4 regions of the Diaphorobacter sp. MNS-0 genome follow, and region 3 is predicted to be linked to each of the others. Evidence: predicted binding sites of a transcription regulator. Region 3 holds the regulator's gene; each other region holds the start of a gene.
The links. The regulator FNR, encoded in region 3, switches genes on or off when oxygen is low (the NO sensors DNR and NnrR bind a similar motif). The targets are predictions, from matches to a motif close to TTGATNNNNATCAA.
Positions count from the first base shown of each region.

Region 1: the regulator FNR is predicted to act here: its motif matches at 1,982-1,995, upstream of cyoA (ubiquinol oxidase subunit II).
Region 2: the regulator FNR is predicted to act here: its motif matches at 4,151-4,164, upstream of K2L43_RS03385 (bacteriohemerythrin).
Region 4: the regulator FNR is predicted to act here: its motif matches at 5,962-5,975, upstream of K2L43_RS02345 (type IV pili methyl-accepting chemotaxis transducer N-terminal domain-containing protein).

Region 1 is NZ_CP080761.1:2,473,692-2,480,934, reverse strand. Features, by position in the region: gene cyoB (cytochrome o ubiquinol oxidase subunit I) at 1-745, opposite strand, end outside; gene cyoA (ubiquinol oxidase subunit II) at 807-1,856, opposite strand; gene K2L43_RS11805 (MFS transporter) at 2,168-3,499, shown strand; gene tolA (cell envelope integrity protein TolA) at 3,622-4,593, opposite strand; gene K2L43_RS11795 (biopolymer transporter ExbD) at 4,615-5,040, opposite strand; gene tolQ (protein TolQ) at 5,220-5,921, opposite strand; gene K2L43_RS11785 (YbgC/FadM family acyl-CoA thioesterase) at 5,918-6,343, opposite strand; gene K2L43_RS11780 (pyridoxal phosphate-dependent aminotransferase) at 6,363-7,243, opposite strand, start outside.
Region 2 is NZ_CP080761.1:694,345-701,587, reverse strand. Features, by position in the region: gene K2L43_RS03410 (chaperone modulator CbpM) at 1-5, shown strand, start outside; gene K2L43_RS03405 (ATP-binding protein) at 40-810, opposite strand; gene glmU (bifunctional UDP-N-acetylglucosamine diphosphorylase/glucosamine-1-phosphate N-acetyltransferase GlmU) at 815-2,245, opposite strand; gene K2L43_RS03395 (DUF2917 domain-containing protein) at 2,437-2,805, opposite strand; gene K2L43_RS03390 (LysR substrate-binding domain-containing protein) at 3,028-4,038, shown strand; gene K2L43_RS03385 (bacteriohemerythrin) at 4,289-4,717, shown strand; gene tyrS (tyrosine--tRNA ligase) at 4,788-6,020, opposite strand; gene K2L43_RS03375 (M23 family metallopeptidase) at 6,214-7,243, shown strand, end outside.
Region 3 is NZ_CP080761.1:1,165,100-1,172,342, forward strand. Features, by position in the region: gene ccoO (cytochrome-c oxidase, cbb3-type subunit II) at 1-215, shown strand, start outside; gene K2L43_RS05565 (cbb3-type cytochrome c oxidase subunit 3) at 230-367, shown strand; gene ccoP (cytochrome-c oxidase, cbb3-type subunit III) at 397-1,311, shown strand; gene ccoG (cytochrome c oxidase accessory protein CcoG) at 1,396-2,838, shown strand; gene K2L43_RS05580 (FixH family protein) at 2,900-3,178, shown strand; gene K2L43_RS05585 (hypothetical protein) at 3,255-3,542, shown strand; gene K2L43_RS05590 (IS5 family transposase) at 3,679-4,785, shown strand; gene fnr (fumarate/nitrate reduction transcriptional regulator Fnr) at 4,919-5,662, opposite strand; gene hemN (oxygen-independent coproporphyrinogen III oxidase) at 5,834-7,216, shown strand; gene K2L43_RS05605 (sulfite exporter TauE/SafE family protein) at 7,220-7,243, shown strand, end outside.
Region 4 is NZ_CP080761.1:472,660-479,902, forward strand. Features, by position in the region: gene K2L43_RS02330 (putative bifunctional diguanylate cyclase/phosphodiesterase) at 58-2,238, shown strand; gene K2L43_RS02335 (ChaN family lipoprotein) at 2,266-3,120, opposite strand; gene K2L43_RS02340 (adenosylcobalamin-dependent ribonucleoside-diphosphate reductase) at 3,397-5,838, shown strand; gene K2L43_RS02345 (type IV pili methyl-accepting chemotaxis transducer N-terminal domain-containing protein) at 6,009-7,243, shown strand, end outside.

The DNA of each region.
Region 1 (7,243 bases), 1.3 Mb from region 3:
TCAGCGCGTTGGTGCACAGCGCGGTCCAGGTGAACACGGGCATCTTCATCAGGTTCATGCCCGGCGCGCGCATCTTGATGATGGTGACGATCAGGTTGATGCCCGACAAGGTGGTGCCCACCCCCGCAATCTGCAGGCCCCAGATGTAATAGTCCAGACCCACGCCAGGGTCCTGCGCCCCGAGGTTGGACAGCGCCAGCCAGCCGGAGGTGGAGAACTCGCCCAGGAACAGCGAGATCATCACCAGCACGGCGCCGCCGGTGGTCATCCAGAAGCTGAAGTTGTTCAGGAAGGGAAACGACACGTCGCGCGCGCCGATCTGCAGCGGCACGAGGTAGTTCATCAGGCCCGTGACGAAGGGCATGGCCACGAAGAAGATCATGATCACGCCGTGGGCCGTGAAGATCTGGTCGTAGTGGTGCGGCGGCAGGTAGCCCATGCTCTCGCCCACAGCCATGGCCTGCTGCAGGCGCATCATCACCGCGTCGGCGAAGCCGCGCAGGAACATGACCAGGCCCAGGATCATGTACATGATGCCGATCTTCTTGTGGTCGATGGAGCAGATCCAGTCGCGCCACAGCGGGCCCCACAGACGGAACTTGGTGAGGCCGGCCAGCATCACGATGCCACCCAGGACCACCGCGATGAAGGTCCACAGCACGATGGGCTCGTGCGCCATCGGGATCGAGTCCCAGGTGATGCGGCCCAACAGCCAGTGGGCTGGGGTAGTTTGTTCAGACAACATATCGAATCTCTTGGCTAATGGGCCCGGCGCCGGCTTGGCGCCCGCGTCGGGTCCGTCAAATTCACTGTTGGGTGGTGGCCTCGGGGAGGGCGGCTGCGGGTTGCAGCGCGGCCAGGATCTGTGGCGCGTTGCCGGCGGTGCATACGTCCTGTGGCAGCGTCAGACCGTTGGCTTTGACGAAGGCTTCGCCGCCGAGCGCGTCGATAGCCATCATGTCGTGCATGCACATCTGCCCGTCTTCCACGCAGCGGTTGAGCACCTTGCCGTACAAGCCCGTTTCCACGGTAGAAAAGCGCTGCACGGGGTCGCGCTGGCTGGGCTTGGCCAGTTGCAGGTAGGTGGTCTTGTCCAGGGGCTTGCCTTCGGTCTTGGCCTTGTCCACCCACTGGGCGAACTCGGCATCGCTCAGGCCGTGGAACTTGAAGGTCATGCCGGAGAAGCCGGGGCCGCTGTAGTGCGAGGCAAGGCCATGGAACACGCCGGGCTTGTTGATGATGGCGTTCAGCTCGGTCTGCATGCCAGGCATGGCGTAGATCATGCCGGCCAGGTCGGGCACGTAGAACGCGTTCATGGTGGATGTGGCGGTGAGCTTGAACAGGATCGGGCGGTCCACAGGCGCGGCCACCTCGTTCACCGTGGCAATGCCCTGCTCGGGGTAGAAGAACAGCCACTTCCAGTCCATGGCCACCACCTGCACTTCCAGCGGTTTGACGTCGGCGGCCAGCGCGCGCTGGGCGTCGATGCGGTCCAGGGGGCGGTAGGGGTCCAGCTTGTGGGTAGCGATCCAGGTCAGCGCGCCCAGGGCAATGATGATCATCAGCGGCACGCTCCAGATCACCAGCTCCAGCGAGGTGGAGTGGTGCCAGTCGGGGTCGTACTCGGCGTCGGTGTTGCCCTGGCGGTACTTCCAGGCGAACAGCAGCGTCAGCAGGATCACCGGCACGATGACGATCAGCATCAGCACCGTGGCAGTCACCACCAGGTTGCCCTGCTGGGCAGCGATATCACCCGCCGGGTTCAATACAACGGCCTTGCTGCAACCAGCCAGGCTGGCTGCGGCCAAAGCCGCGGCGAGCCAGGTGGGCCCGCGGAGTTTCTTCAGTTGGAGCATTGCTAGGCGTGTCAAAAAGCGTGCACGGCCTTGCGTCGCGCGGGCGGGCGCGGCGCTAGGTGTAAACGCGAATTACTGGACGGAGACGAATGTAATACGCCTAGCGCATTTGTCGATTGGACATTTTGTCCAGGGTCAAGCTTATGGCGTGATGGCAGGCCGTATGCGGCCTGCGGGCGCGACCATGGCGGCGCGGATGGCCGACTGGGCGTGAGGGTTTTCCCGCGCGGGACGTCAGTGTAAGCGTACTTGTTGACCGCGGGGCTTGCGTGTAGAACGGAGCTGTGTCTGCAAAGCCAAGGAGTACGGTCATGAGTAGCGGTTCCGTCGCATACCCCGTTTACGGCCCCGAGAGCGCGGCATCGCTGTCGCGCGCGCACACCGACGAAGACGTCACCCCGGGCGAGATCGCCGTGGGCGTGATCATCGGGCGCGCGTCGGAGTATTTCGACTTCTTCGTATTCGGGATCGCCTGCGTGCTGGTCTTCCCGTCGCTGTTGTTCCCCTTCATGTCGCGGCTGGACGGCACGCTCATGGCCTTTGCCATCTTTGCCATCGCCTTCATCGCCCGGCCGCTGGGCACCGCCATCTCCATGGCCGTGCAGCGGCGCTGGGGGCGCGGCACCAAGCTGACGCTGGCGCTGTTCCTGCTGGGCGGCTGTACGGTGAGCATGGCTTTCCTGCCCAGCTACCAGGTGGCGGGGCTGGCAGCCGCTGGGGCGCTGGCGGTGCTGCGCTTCGGCCAGGGGCTGGCGCTGGGCGGCTCCTGGGACGGGCTGCCGTCGCTGCTGGCGATGGCCGCACCGCCGGAGCGCCGGGGCTGGTATTCCATGGTGGGGCAACTGGGCGCGCCCGTGGGGTTTGCATTGGCCGCCGGGTTGTTCGCCTACCTGTACGGCAGCCTCTCCAGCGAAGAATTCCTGGCCTGGGGCTGGCGCTACCCGTTCTGCGTGGCCTTTGCGATCAACGTGGTGGCGCTGTTTGCGCGGCTGCGCCTGGTGGTGGGGCAGTCCTATGCCGAATTGCTGCAAGAGAAGGAACTGGAGCCCGTGGGCGTGGCCCGCGTGATGCGCGAAGAGGGGAGCAATGTGGTGCTGGGCGCCTTTGCGGCACTGGCCAGCTTCGCACTCTTTCACGTGGTGACGGTGTTCCCGCTGTCGTGGTTCGCCCTGTTCTCCGACCGCTCCATGGCCGAGGTGCTGTGCGTGCAGATCGCCGGCGCATTCCTGGCCATCGGCGCGGTGGTGGTGTCGGGGCGGTTGGCCGACCGCATGGGCCGGCGCAACCTGCTGGGCTCCATGGCCGTGCTGATTGGCCTGTTCAGCCTGGCCACGCCCTGGCTGCTGGGCGGTGGCGCGGTGGGCGGCACGGTGTTCCTGCTGCTGGGCTTCGTGCTGCTGGGCCTGTCGTACGGCCAGGCATCGGGCACGGTGACGGCCAACTTCTCCACCCAGCACCGCTACACCGGGGCGGCACTGTCGTCCGACCTGGCCTGGCTGATCGGCGCGGCCTTCGCGCCGTTGGTGGCCTTGGGGCTGTCGGCACGTTTCGGGCTGGGGGCGGTGACGCTGTATCTGCTGTCGGGCGTGGTCTGCACACTCGGCGCGTTGCGTATCAATCGCCTCATCGAGCAGCGCAGCTGAGTTCGATTGGCTGTCGGTTGTTATCGAAAATGATAGCTGCCGGCGCTTGACTCAAATAGGTTTCACGGTGTTTTCAATTTGAAACCATTGAGGGACAAGCGCAGGCAGCTCTCTTTTTTGCTTCAGTCGCGCGGGCGGAAGCCGATCACCAGGGACGACGGCACGCGGCCGTCCACGTCGCGCGGCAGGGTTTCCGTGCGGTGCAGCGCACGAATCACCGCGTCGTCCCACGCCTTGTTGCCGCTGGACTGGGTGATGCGCGCGCCGACGATGGTGCCGTCCGGAGCGGCGCGCACCTCGACCTCGGCGCGCGGGTTGCCCGAGATGGTGTCGGGATAGACGATGTTGGGGCGCACCTTGGCGGCCACCTTGCCACCGTAGCTGCCCGAGGGGCCGGAGCTGCGCTGCGCGGTGCCCGTGGCGGTCTCGCCGCCCGTCGCGCCTGCCAGCCCCTGCATGCGGCGCAGGTTCTCCTGGCGGCGCGCCTCGGCCTCTTTGGCTTCACGGGCTTCCTCGGCCTTGCGGCGCTTGTCCTCGGCCAGCTTCTTCTGTTTGTCCTGCTCGGCCTTGGCGGCCTTCTCCTTCTCGGCCTTTTCGCGTTCGGCTTTCTCGCGCTCGGCCTTCTGCTGCGCCAGTAGGCGTTCCTTCTTTTCCTGCTCCAGCCGCTCGCGGCGCTCTTCTTCCTTGCGCTCGCGTTCGCGCTTCTCGCGCTCCAGTTGCTGTTCGCGCTTTTTCTTTTCTTCTTCCAGGCGCTTCTTCTGCTGCTGCAGGGCGATGTCGGCCTCGCGCGTGTCGGCTTGCTCCGGACGCGGTGGTGGCGGTGGAGGCGGCGGTGCGGGCGCGGGCTCAGGTGCGGGGGTAGGGGCCGGAGCAGGGGGTGGGGGCGCCTCCACGGCGCGCGGCGCCGCTTGCTGGGGGACGGCGGACCAGAGTTCGGCCTCCACCGCCGGTTGGTCGGAACTGCTCTTCCAGTTCACGCCCCAGGTCAGCGCGCCAATCAGCGCGGCATGGGCGAGTACCGCCAGGGCGATGGCCCGCATGCGTCCGGGCGGGCGGGGCGGGGCAAACTGGTCGCGGTCGTTCGTGGCGTGCATTAGATCGTGTGAAAGTTCTCGTCAGCCGCCGCTCTTCACCGCCAGGGCGACGCGTGCCACGCCCGCCTGTTGCAGCGCAGACATGGCCTTCATCACCGCGTCGTACGACACGTTCTTGTCGGCGCTGATGAGCACGGGTGTGTCCTCTGGCTGGTCCTTGAGCCAGTTCTTGGCGGTGGCGCCCAGGCTTTGCAGCGGCACGGTGCGTTCGTTGCCGTCGGCCTTGAAGCGGATGCTGCCGTCCTTGTCGACGATGACGTCCGCGCGCGTCTTGGGCACCTTGGCGCCTTTGCCCACGGAAGGCACGTTCACCGAACTGGGCGTGAGCATGGGCGCGGTCACCATGAAGATGATGAGCAGCACCAGCATCACGTCGATGAACGGCACCATGTTGATTTCGTTCATGGAGCGGCGGCGGGTGCCGCTGCGTGAGGCCATGGCAGGCATTTCAGTTCTCCATTGCGCTGAGCAGTGCGCGCTGTGGATAAAACGGACGTGTCCGATGCCAGCAGACGCCGCGCAAGGGCCGTCCCGCCGCGCTGAGCAATCGATCCCCTTTCCCGCAGTGCGTAGCGCTGCGAGAGAAGGGGGAAGCCGCGCAGCGGCTCAGGGGGATGTCCTTCATCTCAATGCCCCGAGGGGGACGCGGGGTGTGCGCCCAGGTTGCGCTGCAGGATGTTGGAGAACTCCTCGATGAAGGTCTCCTGGTGCGTCGCCACGCGGTCGATGTCGCGTGCGAAGCGGTTGTACGCAATCACGGCGGGAATGGCGGCGAACAGGCCGATGGCGGTGGCCACCAGCGCTTCGGCGATGCCGGGCGCCACCGTGGCGAGCGTTACCTGCTCCATGCCGGCGAAACCGGTAAAGGCGTGCATGATCCCCCACACGGTGCCGAACAGGCCCACATAGGGCGACACCGAGGCCACCGAGCCGAGGAACGAGAGGCTGGACTCGATCACGTCCATCTCGCGCTGGAAGCTCGCGCGCATGGCGCGGCGCGCGCCGTCCAGCAGTGTGCCGGGGTCGCTGATGCGGCGTTCCCGCAGCTTTTGGTATTCGCGCATGCCGCTGGCGAAGATGCGCTCCATCGGGCCCGCGCTCTTTGCGTTGTGCGTGGCGCTGGCGTACAGGTCATTCAGGCTGGTGCCCGACCAGAAGTCGCGCTCGAAGTCTTCGTTCAGGGCCTTCACGCGCTTGAGTGCGAACAGCTTGCGGAAGATGGCGGCCCAGCTGGCCACGGAAACCGCGAGCAGCAGCAGCATCACCAGCTGCACCACCCAGCTGGCATTGAGCACCAGGCTCAAGATGGACATGTCTTGGGAATTCATGATGAGGAGAGTCGTTCCAAAAGGGACCCCGGAATGCGTGCAGGGCGCATGGTGGCGGCATCCACCCAGCCAATGCGGATGGTGCCTTCGCACAGCAGTGCGGGGGGAGAGTCGGGGATCATCTGCTCTGGTTTCAAGAGCGCCTGCTGCTCGATTGTGAGCGAAGCGCGGCCCCCTTCGCGCAGGCTGGCGGTAACAATCAGTTCATCGTCCAGGCGGGCGGGGCGCAGGTAGCGCAGGCGTGCGTCGGTTACGACAAACATGCCGCCCGTGAGTTCCCGCAATCGTTGCTGGCCCAGGTCCCGCGAGCGCAGCCACTCGGTGCGCGCGCGCTCGAAGAACTTGAGATAGTTGGCATAGAACACGATGCCGCCGGCATCGGTGTCTTCCCAGTAAATGCGAACGGGCCACTCGAAAGCCATGCTGGCACGCCTGGAGGGGTCAGCCGATCAGGCGCTGCAGGCGCGCCACCGCTTCCTGCAACTGCGCCATGGAGTTGGCCGTGGAAAAGCGCACGAAGCGTTGGGTGTCGGCCGTGCCGAAGTCGCGCCCCGGCGTGATGGCCAGGTGGGCACGGCGCATCAGCTCGTAGGCGAAGTCCCAGCTGCCGGCGACGCCCAGGCGCTCGGCGGCCTGCGTGCAGTCGGCCCAGGCGTAGAAGGCGCCATCGGGCTGCACCGGCACCGTGAGGCCCAGTGCATCGAGTGCGGGGATGAAGTAGTCTCGCCGCGCCTTGAACTCTGCGCGGCGGCGTTCGTACTCGGCGATGCTGTCCGGCTCGAAGCAGGCCAGCGCCGCATGCTGCGACACCGTGCTGGCGCAGATGAACAGGTTCTGTGCCAGACGCTCCACCACGGGCACCATGGCCTCGGGCACCACCATCCAGCCCAGGCGCCAGCCGGTCATGTTGAAGTACTTGCTGAAGCTGTTGATGCTGATGATGTCCTCGCCCAGCGCCAGCGCCGTCTGGCCGAAGGCGTCGTCATACGACAGGCCGAGGTAGATCTCGTCGATGATCGTGAGCCCACCCTTGCCGCGCACCACATCGTGGATGCGGCGCAGTTCGTCCGGCGCAATCGAGGTGCCCGTGGGGTTGGAGGGCGATGCCAGCAGCACGCCGCGTGTCTTGGTACCCCATGCGGCCTCGACCTTGGCGGCGCTGAGCTGGAAGCGCTCCTCGGCCGTGGTGGGGATCAGCACCGCTTTGCCTTCCGCCGCGCTCACGAAGTGGCGGTTGCAGGGGTAGCTGGGGTCGGGCATCAGGACCTCGTCGCCCGCGTCGATCAGCGCCAGGCAGGCCAGCTGCAGCGCGGCCGATGCGC
Region 2 (7,243 bases), 470 kb from region 3:
CTTGAGCGCGGCGGCGGGAAGTGCGGCAAGCGCAGGCCGCTACCGCGCCGCAGCCGGCCACTCCAGCGCCACCGTGCAGCCCGCACCGGGCGCCGCGGTGGCCTGGATGCGGGCGCCATGGCGCTGCGCGATCGCCTGGCACAGCGCGAGACCCGCGCCCACGCCCTCGAATTCGGCTTCGCGGTGCATGCGCTGGAACACGCCAAAGAGCTGCTGCGCGCGCGTGCCATCAAAGCCCACCCCGTTGTCCCGCACGGTGATGCGCACACTGCCCTGGGCCGCAGGTTCAGCCTGCACCTGCACATGGGGCTGCGCCACGCCGCGCGAGAACTTCACCGCATTGCCCAGCAGTTGCACCAGCAACTGGGCCAGCAGCTCGGCATCGGCCTGCACGACGGGCAGATCCGGCGCAATGTTCCATGCCGCGCCTTCGGCCGCCGCACCCAAAGCCTGCCGAGCCTCCTGCACAGCCGCGGTCAGCGCAACGGCCCGGGGCCGCAGCGCAGCGCTGCGTGCGCGGGCGATGGCCTGCAGCCCGTCGATCATCTGCGCCATGCGGCGCGCGGACTGCTCCATCGTGGCCAGGAAACCCAGCGCCTCGTCCACCTGCGGCGGCTGCTCCTGTAGTACCTCGCGCACCAGCGCGCCATAAGAGGTGACGTGGCGCAGCGGCGCGCGCAGGTCGTGCGACACACCCCGTAGAAAGTCCTCCTGCGCCGCCGCCATATCGCTGATCTGCTGGCGCGCCTGGGCCAGTTCGCTGCGCAGTTGCGCCAGCGTGTCCGCCGGTGGAATGCCCTCGCCGGTCATGGCCTCAACCCTTGGCCTGTTTGGCGGGGCGCTTCCAGTTCGCGATGCTCACCTGCCGGCCACGCGCCACGCTCAACACCCCCGGTGGCGTGTCCTTGGTGATGGTGGAGCCGCCACCCACCGTGCCGCCCGCCCCAATGGTGACGGGCGCCACCAGCACGCAGTTGCTGCCGATGTGCACGTCGGCCTCGATCACCGTGCGGTGCTTGTTGGCACCGTCGTAATTGGCGGTGATGCTGCCGGCGCCGTAGTTCACGCGCTCGCCCACGCTGGCGTCGCCCAGGTAGGCCAGGTGGTTGGCCTTGGCGCCGTCGGCCAGCGTGCTGTTCTTCACCTCCACGAAGTTGCCAATGTGCACCTCGCGCCCCAATTGCGCGCCGGGGCGCAAGCGCGCGAAGGGACCAATCAGTGCGCCTTCGCCCACATGGGCGCCGGCCTTCTCGCCATCGATGTGGGTAAAGGGGTGGACCACCGCGCCCGCGGCGATGGTGGCGTTGCTGATGTGGCAGTAGGCGCCGATGCGCGCGCCCTCGCCCAGTTCCACGCGGCCGGTGAAGATGCAACCCACGTCGATCTCCACATCCTGCGCACAGAGGATTTCGCCGCGCGCGCCGCTGCGCGCATCGTCGCGCAGGTCAAAGCGCGCGGGGTCGGCCAGGCGAACGCCCTGCTCCATGAGTGCCGCGGCCTGGGCGCGCTGGTGCGCGCGCTCCAGCTCGGCCAGTTGCGCGGGGCTGTTCACGCCCGCCACCTGCAGCGCATCGCCAATGCAGTGGGCCGCCACGGGCACGCCGTCCGCCACAGCCATGGACACGATGTCGGTCAGGTAGTACTCGCCCTGCGCGTTGTCGTTGGTCAGACGCGCCAGCCAGCCCGCCAGGCGCTGCGCGGGCACGGCCATGATGCCGCTGTAGACCTCGTCGATGGCGCGCTCGGCATCGTTCGCATCCTTGTGCTCCACGATGCGCTGCACCGTTCCGCCCTCGCCGCGCACGATGCGGCCGTACCCTGTGGGATCGGGCAGGCGCACGGTGAGCAGCGCAAGGCGCTCGCCCGCCCCGGCCTCGACCAGCGCGCGCAGCGTCGCGGCCTGGGTCAACGGCACGTCGCCCGACAGCACCACCACCGTGCCATCGCCCGCCAGCGCGGGCGTGGCCTGCTGCACCGCGTGGCCCGTGCCCAGCTGCGGCTCCTGGCGCACGAACTTCAAGTCAAAAGTGCCCTCATGGCCCGCCAATCCTGCGCAAGCAGCTTCTACTTCTGTAGCGCCATGGCCCGTTACCACCACCACGCGGCGCGCCTGCAGGCTGGCGGCCTGGCCCAGCACATGGTGCAGCAGGGGCCGGCCGGCCAGGCGCTGCAAGACCTTGGGAATGCGGCTTTTCATGCGCGTGCCCTTGCCCGCGGCCATGATGATGATGTCCAGTGCTGTCATGAAGGTGTGGAGAGTGGAAGGTCGTCGTGTCCTGCCAGCCCAGGCCGGCAGCCCGCCGCCATTATCCCGCCGCCCATGCGCTGCCCCTCTGCGGCGCGGAGGCGTCACCGTCCCCGATCATTCCTAAAAAAATAGCTGCTAGCGCCCGTCATTCGGGCGCTAGCAGCCAGTTTGATGCGATAGCCGGACGGTCAGGCGCGGCAGACATCGCCCCGGGGGGCGGCGTGCTGCGGTGACGGTGCGCGCACCGCGGCGGCGCTGCGCCACTGGAACTGCAGCGGCTCGCGGCCCATCGGCTCGACCACGGCGTGCTGGCCGGAGGCCACGCACACGCTCTGGCCCGCGTGCAGCATGAGGTCCCCCGAATCCTCGCGCCAGCCATGGGGGCCGTCGCTCAGGGTCACCCAGGCCAGGCCGCTGACCACGCGCAGTTGCATCGGCGCGCGGGGGTGCAGGCTGCGCGCCGCGCCCTGGGGAATGGTGCACAGTTCCGGTCCGGCAACGCCGGCGGGAACGCTGGAGGCTTGCGAATGCAGAACTTGCGAGGTGGTCACGGTCATCTCCTGGTAAACCCTTTGAAGTGACGTCAGTGTGCGACTGCGACCCGGGCACCGTCCAATGAAAACGGAAGGCCTCATCGATTACGGAACGGCATCAATCACGGTATCACCCCTGCCCCGGGGGACTGCAACCACCAGCGGCGCTTCCGCTGCCTGAGCAGCCCGCTGCGCGATCGATGAAAAAGCGCTAGCATTTTGATTCCTAATTGTCATCAATCTGCCATGAACTCCCCGATCTTGCCCGCCAGCGCTCCTCCCATCGCGCATCTGCGCACCCGGCCCGTGGCCGTAGGTCATTGGCGCGCATTTCTGGCCGTGGCGCGGCATTTGAACTTCCGCGCCGCGGCCGAGGAACTGGCCCTGACCCAGTCGGCGGTGAGCCGCCAGATCCAGGCGCTGGAGGACGAAGTGGGCGTGCCCCTGTTTCTGCGCCACACACGCGCCGTGGAGCTCACCAGCGCCGGCGGCCAGCTGCAGCGCGCCGTGGCGCCCGCGCTGGAGCGCATGGACGCGGCCGTGCGCCTGGTGCGCCAGACGGCGGGGCGCAAGAGCGTGGCCATCACCACCTGGGCCAGCTTTGCGTCCATGTGGCTGATCCCGCGCATGGAGGAATTCCAGCGCGACAACCCCGACATCGACATCCGCATCGACGCAACCGACACCATCGTGGACCTGGAGACGGCCGACGTGGACCTGGCCCTGCGCTCCAGCGTGCCCGGCACGCAGGCCGCGGGCGCGCAGCGGCTGTTTGGCGAGCAACTGGCGGTGGTGGCCAGCCCCTGGCTCCTCAACAGCATGCCGCCCATCCGCACGCCGGCCGACGTGGCGCAGTTCACGCTCATCGAGGCAGGCGACGCGCACCGCATGCCCTATTTCGAGTGGATCACCTGGCGGCGCTGGTTCGAACTGCACGGCCTGGGGCGGCTGCAGCCCAAGCGCTGGCTGTACTTCAACTACGCGCAGCAGATCGTGCAGGCCGCGCTGGCCGGCCAGGGCCTGGCGCTGGCGCGCATGCCGCTGATCGCGGAAAGCCTCGCCTCGGGCGACCTGCAGGAGGTGCTGCCGGGCCACCGGCTGGACTCTCCGCTGGTGTACTGGCTGGTCGTCGGCCCGCGCAGCGGCCAGCGCCCCGAAATCCAGGCGTTCAGCGCCTGGCTGCTGCTGCAGGCCGAAGCCACGCGCCAAGCCGTCGGCGAAGTGCCGGACACGGACCTGAACGACGACATCTCCTGAGCGCGGCACGATCGCTCCTCTATTTATAGCGCCTAGCGCGTGATGGGCGGGCGCGCTTGGCTTTTTTGCTCAGGAATGCGTGGCAAACCACTCACGCAGCCGGGCGCTTCGTCTGACGAAGATCAAGGTCCATGTAAATCCATGCGAATGGCATGGTCTTCCCCTATGGGTTGTCACGCAAAGGTCTGCGACCGTCGGCAGGCTATGCCCCGCCCCCGACAACACGAATAGACAAAAGAGAAGACCCTGTATGCCTTTCATGCCCTGGACCGCGGAACTGGAGCTTGGCCTGCCCGAAATCGACGACCAGCACCGTCAACTGGTCGCGCTGACCAACCTCCTGCACGATGAACTGAGCGCGGCGAGCCCGCGCCGCAGCGCCGTGGGCGAAATTTTGGAAGGCCTGGTGGACTACACGCACAACCACTTCATCGTGGAGGAGGTGCTGTTCCAGCAGCACGACTACGCCGAGACTCCTGCCCATAAGGCCGAGCATGACGGCTTCACGCGCAAGGCCATGGATCTGCTGACGCGCTTTGACGGCGGGCAGGAGGTCACGCTGGAGGCGCTGGAATTCCTCAAGCAATGGCTGGTGCACCACATCTGCAAGGTGGACCGCGCCTACCTGCCGTTCATGCGCGAGGCGCTGCAGGCGCAACGCACCGCCGCCCTGGCCTGAACGGGCATGAAAAAAGCCACTGCGCGGAGTGGCTTGGCAAAGCGGGAGCGCGGTCGCGCCCCGCCGGGCATCAGGCCAGGGTGACGCGCGCGAACTTGCGCTTGCCGACCTGCACCACGTAGCTGCCCGCTTCCAGCTTCAGGCCCTTGTCGCTGACCACGACGCCGTCCACACGCACGCCGCCGCCGTCGATGAGGCGGTTGGCCTCGCTGGTCGAGGGCGCAAGGTTGGCCTGCTTGAGCAGCGCACCGATGCCCAGGGGCGCGCCCGCCAGGGGGACTTCGGGAATGTCGTCGGGGATGCCGCCCTTGCTGCGGTTGACGAAATCCTGCTCGGCCGCGTCGGCCAGTGCGGCGCTGTGAAAGCGCGCGGTGATCTCCTTGGCCAGCATCACCTTGGCATCCTTGGGATTGCGGCCTGCCGCCACCTCGGCCTTGAGCGCAGCGATTTCGCCCAGGCTCTTGAACGACAGCAGCGTGTACCAGTCCCACATCAGGGTGTCCGAGATGGAGAGCACCTTGGCGAACATGGAGTTAGCGTCCTCCGTGATGCCGATGTAGTTGTTCTTGGACTTGGACATCTTGTCCACGCCATCCAGCCCCACCAGCAGCGGCATGGTGAGCACACACTGCGGCTCCTGCCCCCATTCTTGCTGCAGATGGCGTCCCATGAGCAGGTTGAACTTCTGATCAGTGCCGCCCAGCTCCAGGTCGCTCCTGAGCGCTACCGAGTCATAGCCCTGCAGTAGCGGGTAGAGGAACTCGTGCAGGCTGATGGAGCTGCCGTCGGTGAAGCGCTGGTGGAAATCGTTGCGCTCCATCATGCGTGCCACGGTGTACTTGGCCGACAGCTGAATCATGCCGCGCGCACCCAACTGGTCGCACCACTCGCTGTTGTAGCGGATCTCGGTGCGTGCAGGGTCCAGCACCTTGGCCGCCTGGGTGTAGTAGGTTTCGGCGTTGGCCTTGATCTGCTCGGCCGTCAGGGGCGGGCGCGTGCTGTTGCGGCCCGATGGGTCGCCGATCAGCGTGGTGAAGTCGCCGATCAGGAAGATGACCTGGTGGCCCAGGTCCTGCAATTGGCGCATCTTGTTGAGCACCACCGTATGGCCCAGGTGGATGTCCGGCGCCGTGGGGTCCAGCCCGAGCTTGATGCGCAGCGGCTGGCCCGTGGCCTCCGAACGCGCCAGTTTCTGGGTCCATTCTTCTTGGGGCAGAAGCTCGTCGACCCCGCGCAGGGAGACTTCAAGCGCCCGTCCTACACCATCGGTCACCGGGAATGTTGTAACAGCAGATTGATTCATAAGGGTTTTTTGGGGTGCCGCCAGGGCCCCAACGACTATACTTCCGGGCACTTTCCAGCCGTGGATTCTAGTGGGCCACCCGTACGCCCGGCGTTCGCTCCCTTCCACAGCACTACGACATTGACAGTGCCTCCCGCCCTTTAAGACCCCTGGCCCGGGGCCTGGAAGCACACAGACGCCTGGGGTAAGACTCTTGAACAACGGCTTGACGACCGCCTGCCTGGTATTGCTCAACCAACTGAAGCAGTCCGTTCAGAAACATCCAAAACGCATCACTGCCGCCGTGGCCACCCTGCTGCTCACCGGCGGCGGCGGTGCCTTCGCAGTGGCTTCGTTCGCGCCCGACCCGGCCGACCTGCCCGTGCGCACCGTCACGCAGGCCGTGCAGTCGCTGGCGGCAGACGAACCGCTATCGTCGCTGGTGGACATCCCGCAGTACGCGCTGTACCGCTCCGACGTCACCCGCAGCGCCGATACCGCCGAGAGCATCCTGCAGCGCCTGGGCGTGGCAGACCCCGCCGCTTCGGCCTTCCTGCGCAGTGACGCCAACGTGCGGCAGAACCTGCTGGGACGCACCGGCCGCTCGATGTCCGCCGAGACGACCGACGACCACCGCCTCACCCGCCTGACGGCGCGCTGGGCCCCCGACGACAGCGAGAGCTTCAAGCGCCTGGTGGTCGAGCGCCAGCAGGACGGCAGCTTCGCCTCGCGCATCGAGACGGCGCCGCTGACGGTGGGCAGCCGCCTGGCGGGCGGCATCATCCGCAGCTCGCTGTTTGCAGCAACGGATGCCGCCAACATTCCCGACGCCGTCGCCGTGCAGCTGGCAGAGGTGTTCTCCGGTGACATCGACTTCCGGCGCGCCCTGCGCAAGGAAGACCGCTTCTCGGTGGTGTATGAAACCCTGGAGGCAGATGGCGAGCCCCTGCGCAGCGGCCGCGTGCTGAGCGCCGAGTTCCACAATGGCGACAAGACCCACAGCGCCGTCTGGTTCCAGGAGCCGGGAGCCACCAAGGGCTCGTACTACACGCTGGACGGCGAGAGCATGCGCCGCGCCTACCTGTCGTCGCCGGTCGAGTTCTCCCGCGTCTCCAGCGGCTTTGCGATGCGGTTCCACCCCATTCACAAGACCTGGCGCGCGCACCTGGGTACCGATTTCGCGGCGCCGACCGGTACTTCCGTACGCACGGTAGGCGACGGCGTGGTGGATTTCGCCGGCGTGC
Region 3 (7,243 bases):
ACGTGGTGCCCGAATCCAATATGCCCGCCTATCCCTGGCTCGAAAAGAACCAGATCGATCCTTCCGTTGTTGCTCCTCGCATGAAGGCATTGCGCACGGTCGGCGTCCCGTATACGGATGAGGAGATCGCCAGCGCCGCCGAGCAGGTCAAGGGCAAGACAGAGATGGATGCCGTGGTGGCCTATCTGCAGGTTTTGGGCCGTGCGCTCAAGTAATCGAGGAGCTGGTCATGGACATCACCACCATGCGTATCGTGGCCACGCTGGCGTCGCTGGCGTGTTTCGTGGGCATCTGGTTCTGGGCCTTCATGCGCCGCAACCGGGCCCGGTTCGAGGAGGCAGCACAGTTGCCCTTCGCCGAGGACTGAAGAAGTCTCCACAAGAAAAGAGATAACCCATGAGCGATTTCACGAGTAACTTCTGGTCCTTCTACGTGGCCGGAATCACCATCATCGGTATCGTGGCCTGCGGCTTGCTGCTGTGGATCACGTCCCGCAAGAAGGTCGAGGCTACGGCCGACAACACCACCGGTCACGTCTGGGACGAAGACCTGACGGAAATGAACAACCCCATGCCCCGTTGGTGGATGTGGCTGTTCATCATCACGCTGGTATTCGGCGCTGGCTATCTGGCTGCCTATCCAGGATTGGGGACCTTTAAGGGTAAGTTGGGCTGGACGCAGCTGGGCGAGTACCAAGCCGAAGTGGACAAGGCTAACGCAGAGTTGCAGCCTCTGTATGCGCGGTTCGAGGCCATGCAGCCCCAAGAGATGGCGGCCGACGCAGCGGCCATGGCAATTGGTGAGCGTCTGTTCATGAACAACTGCGCGCAGTGTCATGGTTCCGATGCCCGCGGCAGCAAGGGCTTCCCCAACCTGGCCGACGGTGACTGGCTGCACGGCGGTGCGCCTGATCAGATCCAGAAGACCATCCACGATGGGCGCATTGGCGTCATGCCTCCCATGGCGGCCGCCGTGGGCTCGCCGGAAGATGTGCGCAACCTCGCCCACTATGTCCTGAGCCTGTCGGGAAGCCCGCATGACTCCCTGAAGGCGTCTCTGGGCAAGTCGAAGTTCACTGCGTGCGCTGCATGCCACGGGATGGACGGCAAGGGCAATGTGGCCCTGGGTGCCCCTAATCTGACGGATGACATCTGGCTGCATGGCTGGGGCGAAGCTGCCATCACCGCTATGATCAACAATGGCAAGACCAACGAGATGCCTGCCCAAGCGGGCAAGTTGACCGATGCACAGATCAAGGTGTTGACGGCATACGTCTGGGGTTTGTCCAATAAGGCCGGCGCCCCGCGCTGATGCTCCCTGTGCGGCCGGCTCCCCGTCGAGGGGCGCCGGCCGTTTTGCGTTTTGGAAGTTGCACTTCCTTTTTGAGATTCCACCATGAAGCCAGCCGAAGGTCAGCCCCGTAAGGTGATTCCTATCACGCCAGTGGGGGCCGAAAGTTCGCAGACCGAGGTCATTTCGCTCTATGAGGCGCAAAAGAAAATTTATCCACGCTCGATAAGTGGAGTGTTCGCCCGTTGGCGTTGGGCGATGGTGTTTCTGACACAGCTGGTTTTCTATGGCCTGCCATGGCTGGAGTGGGGCCAGCGCCAAATGGTGCTCTTTGACCTCGGAGCACGCCGTTTCTATATTTTTGGTTTGGTGCTTTACCCGCAGGACTTCATTTATCTGACGGGTTTGCTGATTATTTCCGCGCTGTCGCTTTTTCTGTTTACCGCAGTGGCGGGACGCCTGTGGTGCGGCTTCTCCTGTCCCCAGACCGTATACACGGAAATGTTCATGTGGATCGAGCACAAAGTCGAAGGCGACCGCAGTGCCCGTATGCGCCTGGACAATGGTCCGTGGACATTTGAGAAGATCTGGAAAAAAACTGTCAAGCAAGCCATTTGGATTGCGGTCGCGTTCTGGACCGGCTTCACCTTTGTGGGCTATTTCGTTCCGATTCGCGAGCTGGGGGAAGAGTTGCTGGCCCTGCAAGGAGGGTGGCAGATATTCTGGGTGATCTTCTATGGGTTGGCCACGTACGGCAACGCAGGATTCCTGCGCGAGCAGGTGTGCAAATACATGTGCCCTTATGCGCGTTTCCAAAGCGCAATGTTCGACAGGGACACGCTGGTCGTCTCTTACGATCCCGAGCGCGGCGAGCCTCGCGGGCCCCGTAACAAGACCGTAGATCACAAAGCTGCGGGACTGGGTGACTGCATCGATTGCACGCTGTGTGTCCAGGTCTGCCCAACGGGTATCGATATTCGCAACGGACTGCAATACGAATGCATTGGTTGCGGTCTCTGCGTGGACGCTTGCAATACCGTGATGGATAAGATGAAGTATCCGCGCGGGCTGATTCGCTTCTCGACGCAGAACGGCGTCAAGAACCACTGGACCCAATCGCAAATGCTCAAACGCGTGCTGCGACCCCGTGTGTTGTTCTATTCAGCGGTGCTGGTGGTGTTGTGCATCGGCATGCTGGCCAGCTTGGTGGTACGCACGCCGTTGAAGGTGGACATCGTGCGCGACCGCGCTGCGCTCTCGCGCATCGTGGCGGGAGGCAAGCTGGAAAATATCTACCGGCTGCAGATCATGAACGCCACGGAGGGGGCGCAGCGCTACACCATCAGCGCCCACGGCATGGAAGGGCTGGAAGTGGCGTCCGAGACCGCAATTGACATTGGACCGGCGGAATCCCGATGGGTGGTTGTCCGTCTTCAAATTCCGTATGGCTCAGCATCTCCTGGATCGCATACGGTGTATTTCGATATTCAAGCGCAGGGTGATAAAGCCCAAGTGGCAGAGAAATCCGTGTTCCTCGTACCCCGCTGAAGGCGGTCGTGGAATACAAAGGAACAAGCTGTGCTCATAAATGAGCGAGGAGTTAATATAAATGTTGAGTAATTCCCCCATGAAACTGGACGACGCAGGAAAGCCTTGGTGGACGTTTGGCCATGTCTGGCTTGTCATCGCGGGGCCGGTGATTGTCATCATTGCGGGCTTCGTGACCCTCTGGCTGGCCGTGAGCCAACCTGACCCCGTCATCGCGGAAGACTATTACCAACGGGGATTGAACATCAACGAGACCCTGAAGGAGTCTGGGGGCGACATGACGCCTGCCATGAAGGGGCGCAACCATGCAGCTACTCCGCTGGAGGATCAACCGCGCTGACCGGCAGGGCGAGTCCTCTTTGCATGCCGGAGAACAGATGCTAGGCTGTCAACTACACCTGCTAGGAGATGGGCGAATGTGGATGCAACGATTGATGTGGATCGCGTGGCCGGCCTTTTTGATGGCGGGCGTCATGGAAATGGTGGTGTTCGCCTTCGTGGATCCAGAAGCGCTGCAGTGGTTTGATCAACCCCTGCATCTCTCGCGCGAAGGTGTGTATACCATCGCCTTTTTCACGTTCTGGTTCGTACTCATGGCTTCCAGCGCATTGACGACGCTGTTGTCACTCTCGCCCTTTGAGTTGAATCGCTGCCCCGTGCCCAAAGGGGCGCGGCCGGCTGATTGCGCCAAATACGTTTCCTGATCTTTCCGCCGATCAGTTATGAATGAGCAAAAAACCGAGGCTTAACAGGCTGCTGAAATACCCCTTTCGTCGCTCCCCGTGTGGCGCCTTTGCAGGACAATCGGGGCACCCCAGCGACCAGACAGACGAGCCAGACATGCGCGGAGCCGACACCTTCACCGAGAGCCTGTTCACCATGCGCCACCTCGATGACTTCGTGCCCGCAGATCACCCCTTGCGCGTGATCCGTGTGATGGTCAACAAGGCCCTGTCGAACATGGATGAGTTGTTTGCCCAGATGTACGCAGCCGACATCAAAGGCGGGCGTCCCAGCATTGCCCCCGAGAAGCTGCTGCGCGCCATGCTCATTCAGGTGCTCTACAGCGTGCGCTCGGAGCGCCAACTCATGGAGCAAACCCAGTACAACCTGCTGTTTCGCTGGTTCATTGGCTTGGCCATGGACGATGCCGTGTGGGTACCTACCGTCTTCAGCAAGAACCGCGAACGCCTGATCGAGCACGATGCGGTCATCGAGTTCTTCAACCAGATCGTGCAGCAAGCCCAGGAGCAGGAACTCCTCTCGGGCGAGCACTTCAGCGTGGATGGCACCCTGATCCAGGCCTGGGCGGGCCACAAGAGTTTTGTGCGCAAAGACCGCCAGGGCGACGACGATACCGACGCGGGGAACTTCAAAGACCAAAAGCGCAGCAACGACACCCACGAGTCCACAACGGACGCGGATGCAAGGCTGTACCGCAAGGGCAAGACGGCCAGTGAGTTGCGCTTCATGGGCCACACACTCACCGACAACCGCCACGGGCTGGTGGTCAGCGCCGTGGTCACACAGGCCGACGGATATGCAGAGCGCGAAGCGGCCAAGGCCATGATCAACGATGCGCGACAGGCACTGCCCGGCGATGACCCCATCACGATCACGCTGGGCGCAGACAAGGGTTACGACGCCAGGGAGTTCATCGACGCGCTGCAAGAGATGAACGTGCTGCCCCATGTGGCGCAGAACAAATCAGGGCGCCAGTCGGCAGTTCCTGACGCGATTGCAGACAGCGAAGGCTACGCCATCTCCCAGCAAAAGAGAAAGCTGATCGAACAAGGCTTTGGCTGGGCCAAGACGGTGGGGCACATGCGTCAGGTGGTGGTGCGCGGGATCAAGAAGGTTGATCAGCTGTTTGTGCTGACGATGGCGGGCTACAACCTCACGCGACTGCGCAGCCTGGGGCTAATCCGTCTGCAGGGGCAGGTGTAAAGGCAAAAGGGGCAAAAAACCGTGCTTTGCGACTGAAAGCAGGCGATTTTGAGGGGCTGATTTTCAGGATACGGAAAAATGCGGCTACAGCCGCTGAACAGGTTCGGACGCTGGGGAGTATTTCAGCAGCCTGTTAATGGCAGGCTTGCTGGCTGTTGACAATTCGCTTCAGCGCATCGGTATCGACGATGCGCACATGGCGCTGTTTTACTTCCACAATACCTTCTTCCACGAACTTCGAAAACGTGCGGCTGACGGTTTCCAGTTTCAATCCCAGGTAGCTGCCGATCTCTTCGCGTGTCATGCGCAGCACCAATTCGGATTGTGAGAAACCCCGGGCATGCAAGCGTTGTACGAGATTCAACAGGAATGCGGCAAGGCGTTCCTCGGCACGCATACTCCCCAGCAACAGCATGACCCCATGCTCGCGAACAATCTCGCGGCTCATGATCTTGTGCACATGGTGCTGTAGTGCCGTTACTTCGCGCGACAACTCTTCAATACGATCGAAAGGCATGACGCATACTTCGGCGTCTTCAAGCGCTACCGCATCGCAAGTGTGACGGTCGCTCACGATGCCATCCAGGCCGATGATCTCGCCCGCCATTTGAAAACCTGTCACTTGGTCGCGACCGTCTTCGGTGGCGACACAGGTCTTGAAGAATCCGGTGCGGATAGCAAAAAGGGATGTGAAGGGTTCACCGTTCCGGAAAAGCGTGCCGCCACGCTTGATCTTGCGTCGTACAGCAACAATGTCATCGATGCGCTTGAGTTGCTGGTCGTCCAGACCCACGGGCATGCACAGCTCACGCAGATTGCAGTTTGAGCAGGCAACTTTGATGGTCTGGAGATTCGTATGCATGGGAACCCTGTTCATGGCTTGAGCTTACCTCTGAACGGCTGGGAGACATGGAATGCCGTAGGCCGTTGGACGACTTTGAGCCGAAGTCAAATTGTCGCCACAAGGACCTTATGGGCGCTTGATCAACGTCAAGGACTCATGGGGGACTCTACGGCACAGTGATATGAAAGTGCAAGGAATCCCGTCATGACCGTTGTTACAACAGAGCTCCTGCGTCGCTTTGACGTCCCAGGGCCGCGCTACACCTCTTATCCGACTGCTGATCGTTTTGTCGAGGCTTTTGGCGAGCGGGAATACATCCTTGCGCTGCAGCAGCGTCGCGTGGGGTCGGTAGCCAAGGCGATGCCTTTGTCGCTTTATGTCCACATCCCGTTTTGTGAATCGCTGTGCTATTACTGCGCGTGTAACAAAATCATTACCCGGCATCCAGAGCGGGCAGAGGTCTACTTGCGTTACCTCAGCCGTGAAATCGACCTGCATACGGCGCACTGCGGTGTGGGTCAGCATGTGAGCCAGCTGCATTTCGGCGGCGGCACGCCTACTTTTCTGACGGATGACGGTTTGCGCGAACTGATGGGCATGCTGAGGCGCAGTTTCGTCCTTGTTCCTGGGGGGGAGTACTCCATAGAAGTGGACCCCCGGACCGTGGATGAAGCGCGGCTGGGATTGTTGGCGGAGCTGGGTTTCAATCGCCTGAGCTTTGGCGTGCAGGATTTCGACCCTGAAGTACAAAAGGCCGTGCACCGCATTCAGCCTGCCGAAAAGGTGTTCGCGTTGGTCGATGCGGCTCGGAAGCTCGGGTTTGAATCGGTGAACGTGGATTTGATCTACGGGCTGCCGCGCCAGACACCGGAGTCGTTTGATCGCACCTTGGAGCAGGTAGCCGAGTTGCGGCCAGACCGGATCGCGCTGTATGCGTACGCTCACTTGCCAGAACGCTTCAAGTCGCAGCGACGCATCATCACGGCCGAGTTGCCCATGGCTTCGGCCAAGGTGTCCATGTTGGCCCGGTCACTTGATGTGTTCCAGGAAGCCGGCTACGTCTACGTGGGCATGGACCATTTCGCTCTGCCAGACGATGCGCTGGCGGTGGCCAAGCGGCAAGGCAGGCTGCACCGCAATTTCCAAGGCTATAGCACGCAGCCCGATTGCGACCTGATTGGTCTGGGCGTTTCTGCCATCGGGCGCGTGGGCGCTACTTACAGCCAAAATGTGAAAACGCTGGACGAGTATTACGACTGCATTAACCAGGGGCATTTGCCTGTGGTGCGCGGGCTGGCGTTGACCAAGGACGACTTGGTGCGTCGCGCAGTCATCATGGCGTTGATGTGCCAAGGTGAATTACTGTTTGAGCCGTTGGAACAGTCCTGGCTGATTGATTTCCGCAGTTATTTCGATGCGGAATTACAGCAACTGCAAGAAATGGCGGCTCAGGGCTTGGTGAAAATCAGTGATGAGGGCGTTGAAGTCACGCCCATGGGATGGTATTTCGTGCGCGGCGTGGCCATGGTGTTCGACAAGTATCTGCAGGCTGACCGTAACCGCGCTCGCTTTTCCCGGATTATTTGATCCATGCTGTGGGCGCTGGCCACGACG
Region 4 (7,243 bases), 690 kb from region 3:
CGGCCTGGGCCTGGGCGGGCGGCCGCCTTGCAGTACCTGCCCCTGGAGCCGCAGGCGCTGCAGTCCCTGCTGCAGTACAAGAGCGGGCTGGACGCCGTGCTGGCGGGTGCTCTGCTGGGCTGGCTCCTGCTGCGCTGGCGCCGGGGCGGGAGCCGGCGCACCCTGGCGCGCCGGGTGGAGCAGGTGCTGCGCCACGCGCCCGCCGGCATGGCGCGGCTGAGCATGGACGGCCGCCTGGTGTGGGCCAATGAACGCCTGCGTGAATGGCTGGGCGTGGCGCCGCACGAGCCGCTGCCGCAGGTCGACTTCCGAACGCTGGTGCGCCCGCACGACAGCGATTGGGCGCAGCGGCAACTGCAGCGGCTGCGCGCCCGCGAGATCGACCATTACCAGGGCGAGCGCTGGTGCCGCAACCAGCGCGATGGATCGCAGCTGCCCGTGCTGTGCACCGTGAGCCATGTGCTGGCCCTGGAGAGCGAGCCCGACCACCTGGTGTGCGTACTGCAGTCCCTGCGCGAAGTGCATGCCGCGCGCGACGCGCAGGCGCTCAGCGAACAGCGCTGGCGCTTGGCGGCCACGGTGGTGGACAACACCATCGAAGGCGTGGTGGTCACCGATGCCGACGGCCGCATCCTCTCGGTCAACCCGGCCGTCACGCGGCTCATGGGCTATACCGAGGAAGAGTTGCTGGGCCAGAACCCGCGCGTGTTCAAGTCGGGGCGGCATGGACCGGCGTTCTACGAGGCCATGTGGGACACCATGCGCCAGACGGGCCACTGGCAGGGGGAGATCTGGAACCGGCGCAAGAACGGCGAGGTGTTCCCGGAGCGCATGTCGCTCTCGGCCGTGCGCGGCGCGGACGGCGCGGTGACGCACTACGTGTGCATGTTCACCGACATCTCCGAGGAAAAGGCCCAGCACCAGCGCCTGGAGTTTCTGGCGCACTGCGACCCGCTGACCGGCCTGCCCAACCGCGCTTGGTTCGGCGAGCAGCTCGACAGCGCCGTGCGCCAGGCCCAGGACAGCGGCGAGCAGATGGCCCTGCTGCTCCTGAACCTGGACCGCTTCAAGGACGTGAACGACAGCTACGGCCACGCCGTGGGCGACGAGGTGCTCAGGCACATCACCCGCCAGGTCGAGCAGAACCTGCGCCCGGGCGATCTGCTGGGACGGCTGGCCGGCGACGAGATCGCCGTGCTGGCCCGCCACCTGCGCCATGCGGACGGCGCGGCAGCCGTGGCGCGGCACCTGATCGCCGCGGCCAGCACGCCCTGGAGCACGCCCGACGGCATCGAGGTGGTGGTGGGCGTGAGCGTGGGCATCTGCATGTTCCCCGCCCATGCGCGGACCACCGAGGCGCTGCTGCAGGGCGCGCATTCCTCGGTGTACGGCGCCAAGGCCCGCGGGCGCGGCGCGTATTGCTTCTTTGACGAATCGCTGATCCAGGCCGCGCGCGAGCGCCTGGAGATCGAGGCGCGGCTGCGCGTGGCCCTGGCGCAGGGGCACCTGCGGCTGTACTACCAGCCGCAGGTATGCATCGCCACCGGCCGGATCATGGGGGCCGAGGCGCTGGTGCGCTGGCTGGACCCGCAGGAGGGCATGATCTCGCCCGCGCGCTTCATCCCCGTGGCCGAGACCTCGGGCGTGATCGGCCCCCTGGGCCAGTGGGTGATGCGCGCCGCCTGCGAGCAGGGCCAGCGCTGGCGCGCCGACGGCCTGCCGGAGATCCGCCTGGCCATCAACCTCTCGCCGCGCCAGTTCCAGTTGACCGACGTGGCCGCCTGCGCCGCCGAGGCGCTCAAGGCCAGCGGCTTCCCGGCCCGCTGCCTGGAGCTGGAACTGACCGAGTCGGTGCTGGCCGAGCGACCCGACGAGATCCGCGCCGTGCTGCAGCGGCTGCAGCAGCTGGGCGTGCGCATGGCGGTGGACGACTTCGGCACCGGCTATTCGTCCCTGGCGCACCTCAAGCGCTTTCCCATCGACGTGCTCAAGATCGACCAGGGCTTCATCCGCGACATTCCCCGCAGCGCCGACGACATGGCCATCAGCGCCGCCATCGTTGCCATGGGGCACAGCCTGGGGCTGTCGGTGCTGGCCGAGGGGGTGGAGACGCCGCAGCAGCTGGCGTTCCTGCGCGAGCGCGGCTGCGACGCCTACCAGGGCTACCTGTGCAGCCGCCCCCTGCCGGCGGAGGAGTTCGCCCGGCTGCTGCAGGCGCACAACGGCATGGCGGGCTGAGCGAGCGCGGGCTGGGGCCAGCGTCCGCTACGGCGCGGGCGGCGGGCCGGGCCAGCGCTCGCGCAGCTCCGCACACGGGTCGTGGGGCGTCAGCGCCGGCGTGCGGTGGATGTAATCCGCTTCGCTTTCAATAGCTGGTCGCGCTTGTCCCGCTTGGGCTATTGCCACTTTTGACGTGAAATCACTCGGCAGCCACGTGGGCACGCCCAGGCTGCGCTGCACGTGGCCGAAGCCCGCCACCAGCAATACCGTGCGGCCGGGGCGGTGGGCGGCCTGCACGGCGCGCGCCATGCGGGCGTCCCGCGCCAACTGGATGCGCACCATGGGCATCAGCCGCTGCGCCGGCACCAGGCCGCAGTGGCCCTCCTCGATCGCGGTGCGCTGGCGCGCCAGCGCGGCGGGAGGCAGGTGCGTGTCCAGCGCGGTGTCGCGCATGGCTTGCGGCATCTGGCTGCGCGGCAGGTTACCGCCGCGCACCGGCACGCCCGCGGCCACGGCAGCCATCACCACCGGCGCATAGCGGTCCCAGGGCCAGGCCTGTTCATCCCATTGCAGCGCGGCGCGCACCTGGGCAGCGTCCGCGTCCGGCGGCAGGCCATCGGTGCCCGCGCCTTCGGGCGCCATCTCCAACACCAGGGCCGCAAGGCGCTGGCGCGCGGCGAGCCACTGGACCGTGTGCCGCTGCCACTGTTGGTGGGCGGCGGCGTCATGCTGCTCGCCCAGCAGCAGGGCGTCCACGGGCGGCCAGCGCTCCAGTTGGGAATCCCAGGCCGTTTCGGCCCCAGAGGTGGGCTGTGGCTGCTCGGGGGGTGTCGTGCAGCCTGCGATCCAGACCAGTGCCAAAGCGGTGAGCAAGAGACGAACCAGCGGCGAGAAAATCATGGGCCAATGGTAGGGCGTGGTTGCCTTGCAACCGGGCGTAAATGCGACTTGCATGCCGATCATGCGGGTGCGTAATTGCGCGGGGCCGCTTCCCAGGCGGCTGGCGTGCTACAGGAAACGGAGAGCGCGGCGGACTACAGGGGCGCCTTTGTGTGGTGCCCCCCGCAGGGTCTTGACGCAGGTTCGCGGCGCGGGCTCCCGAGCAGTGTAAAAATCTAGGATTGCCGCCGCGGCTGCCCGCGGCGTGCCCGTCAGAATCCCTTTCGGAGCCCCTCCATGCAGCGTGAAATCACCGACCTTGCCCCCGCCCTGTCTACACAACCCATCAGCATGGATGTGCTGAAGGAGAAATACTTCAAAGACGGCGAGAGCGATGTCGAGGATCTGTTCCGCCGCGTGGCGCGGGCGTTGGCCTCGGTCGAGCGCGAGGACATGCGCCAGGCCCTGGAGGCGCGCTTCCTGGACAACCTGCGTGCCGGCGCCATCGGGGCGGGGCGCATCATGAGCGCTGCCGGCACCGACATCCAGGCCACCCTCATCAACTGCTTCGTGCAGCCCGTGGGCGACTGCATCCAGGGCGTGGACGATGCGGGCTACCCCGGCATCTACGAGGCCTTGCGCGAGGCCGCCGAGACCATGCGCCGCGGCGGCGGCGTGGGCTACGACTTCTCGCGCATCCGCCCGCGCGGCGCGCTGGTGAAGGGCACGGCCTCCATGGCCTCGGGCCCCTGCAGTTACATCAACGTCTTCGACCAGTCCTGCTCCACGGTGGAGAGTGCGGGCGCGCGCCGCGGCGCGCAGATGGGCGTGCTGCGCATCGACCACCCGGACGTGCTGGACTTCATCACCGCCAAGCGTACGCCGGGCCGCTGGAACAATTTCAATGTGTCCGTGGGCGTGCCCGACGCCTTCATGGAAGCGGTGGAGCAGGACCGTGATTGGGAGCTGGTGCATGGCGCCGCGCCCGGTGCGGAGCTGCAGGCCCAGGGCGCACACCAGCGCGCCGACGGGCAGTGGGTGTACCGCGCGGTGCGCGCGCGCGAATTGTGGGACACGATCATGAAGTCGGCTTACGACTTCGCTGAGCCCGGCATCCTGTTCCTGGACCAGATCAACACCGACAACAACCTGCACTACACGGAGACCATCCAGGCGACCAACCCGTGTGGCGAGCAGCCGCTGCCGCCCTACGGCTGCTGCGACCTGGGCCCGATCATCCTCACGCGCTTCGTGCGCAACCCGTTCGGGCTGCATGGCGAGGCGTCGTTCGACTTCGATGCCTTCGAGCAGGCCGTGGCCACCCAGGTGCGCGCGCTGGACAACGTGCTGGACGTGACCTTCTGGCCACTGCCGCAGCAGCAGGCCGAGTCGGCGGCCAAGCGCCGCATCGGCGTGGGCTTCACGGGCATGGGTAACACGCTGGCCATGCTGTGCAAGCGCTACGACCGCCAGGAAGGGCGCGACATGGCGGTACAGATCGCCGAGCGCATGCGCAACGCGGCCTACCGCGCGTCGGTGGAACTGGCCAAGGAAAAGGGCGCATTCCCCAAGTTCGACGCCGATGGCTACCTGGCCAAGGGCACCTTCGCCAGCCGCCTGCCCGCGGACATCCAGAAGGCCATCCGCAAGCACGGCATCCGCAACAGCCATCTGCTGTCCATCGCGCCCACGGGCACGGTGAGTCTGGCTTTCGCCGACAACGCCTCCAACGGCATCGAGCCGCCGTTCTCCTGGAGCTACACGCGCCGCAAGCGCGAGGCCGACGGCAGCAAGAGCGAGTACGTGGTGGAGGACTACGCCTGGCGTCTGTACAAGACGCTGGGCGGCGACGTGAACCATCTGCCTGCGTACTTCGTGAGCGCCATGGACATGGCGGCCGCCGACCACGTGGCCATGATGGAGGCCGTGCAGCCCTTTGTGGACACGGCGATCTCCAAGACCGTGAACGTGCCCGAGGACTACCCCTACGCCGATTTCAAGGGCCTGTACATGCAGGCCTGGCACTCGGGCCTGAAGGGCCTGGCCACCTACCGGCCCAACAGCATCCTGGGCGCCGTGCTGGAAGTCACGCCCGCCGCAGCGCCGGCCCCCGCCGCCGCACCCGAGGCCGCGCCTGCCCCGGTGGTGGTGGACCCCATGCGCACCATGATCGAGAGCCGTCCCACAGGCGGCCTGTCGGCCGTGGCGGAGAAGCTGGAGTACTGGACGCAGGAAGGCCACAAGACGCTGTACCTGATCGTCTCCTTCCTGCCCGTGCCTGACGGGCGCGGCGGCACGGTGGACCGCGCCATCGAGTTCTTCATGCCCGTGGGGCAGAGCGGCGAATCGCAGCAGTGGATCACCTCCAGCATGCGCCTGCTGTCGCTGGCCGCGCGCGGCGGCTTCCTGGAGCGCGCGTTGTCCGACATGCGCAAGGTGGCCTGGGACCGTGGCCCCGTGCGCCTGGGCACGCACCAGAAGGCCGACGGCACCCACGTGCCGCTGTGGCACGACTCCGAGGTGGCCGCCATCGCGTATGCCGTGCAGAACATCCTGGCCCAGCGTGCCATGCCGCAGCAGCAGGTGCTGCCGCTGGACGAGCCCGCCGCAGCGCCCGCGACCGGCATGCCCCCGGCCATGGCCGGCAAGAAGTGCAATGAGTGCGGTGCCCACGCCGTGATCCGCAAGGATGGCTGCGACTACTGCACCCAGTGCGGCGCCCTGGGCAGCTGCGGCTGAGCAGACCGGAACGCCCTGGCAACACCAGGGTGTTTACTATCAATATGATAGCTGTTTGCGCTTGATGGGAGCGCGCGGAAGCATGTTTTCGCTTGTATGCCGCGGCCGTAGGCTTGAGCAAACTTGACTTCCATCAAGACATTTCAAAAGCGCGTGCCTACACTGCCGCCATGCGCAACAAGTCCACGCTGTCCACCAAGCTGCTGGCCATGGGCACGGTGTTCCTGCTGGTGGCGCTGGCATCCATCGGCTTCACGCTGTGGGTGACCTGGAAGTTGGAGGGGGGCGCCGCTGCGGTGAACGAGGCGGGTCGCCTGCGCATGAACATGCTGCGCATGGTGCTGGCCCAGCAGAACGAGTCGCCCCAGGAGTTCGCGCGGCTGGAAACGCGCTTCAACGAAGGGCTGGAGTTGCTGCGCACGGGTGACCCCGCCCGGCCGCTGTTCGTGCCCTGGAGCGATGACACGCGCGAGCGCTACGAACACATCCGCCGGCAGTGGCTGCTCATCGAAAACGACTGGAAAGCCGCCGCGCACTATGAAAGCAGCGCCGCGGCCGTGGCGCGCGCCGATGCCTTCGTGCTGGACCTGGACAGCTTCGTCGAGGCCATCGAGATCCAGATCGTGCGCCTCACGGCGGTGCTGCATCTGTTCCACCTGTTCATGGTGGCGTTGGCCATCGGCTCGGCTGTGGCCTTCATGGCGCTGAGCTACCTGCTTGTACTCAACCCCGTCACGCGGCTGCAACAGGCCCTGGCGCGGCTGCGCAAGGGCGACCTGGGCACGCGCCTGGAGGTGGAAGCAGACGACGAGTTCGGCCAGCTGACGGCGGGTTTCAACCTCATGGCCCATGCGCTGCAGACCTCGCACGAGGACCTGGAGCGCAAGGTACGCGAAAAGACCGCCACCATCGAAGTGCGCAACCAGCGCCTGGCGGCGTTGTATGCGGTGAGCGCCCTTGCGGCGGAGGCGGGGAGCCTGGAAGAGTTGACCCAGGGTTTCGTGCAGCAGATCCGCCGCGTGGCGGGGTGCGACGCGGCGGCCGTGCGCTGGTCGGACGAAGCCAACGAGCGCTACGTGCTGCTGGCCTCCGACGGGCTGCCCCAGTCGCTGGCGGAGCACGAGCACTGCGTGGTCACCGGCGCCTGCGAATGCGGACAGGCGCAGGGCCAGGCGCGCATGCGTGTGATTCCGATCATGCCTGTCGGGGGCCTGCAGTTGCCGCATTGCCGCGAGGCTGGTTTCGAGACGGTGGTGAGTATCCCGGTGCAGATGCACCAGCGCCTGTTGGGCGAGGTCACGCTGCTGTATCGCAGTCCGCTGGAGCTGTCGGCGGAGATGCGCGAGCTGCTGTCCACCATGGCGCATCACTTGGCCACTTCCATGGAAAGCCTGCGCGCCTCGGC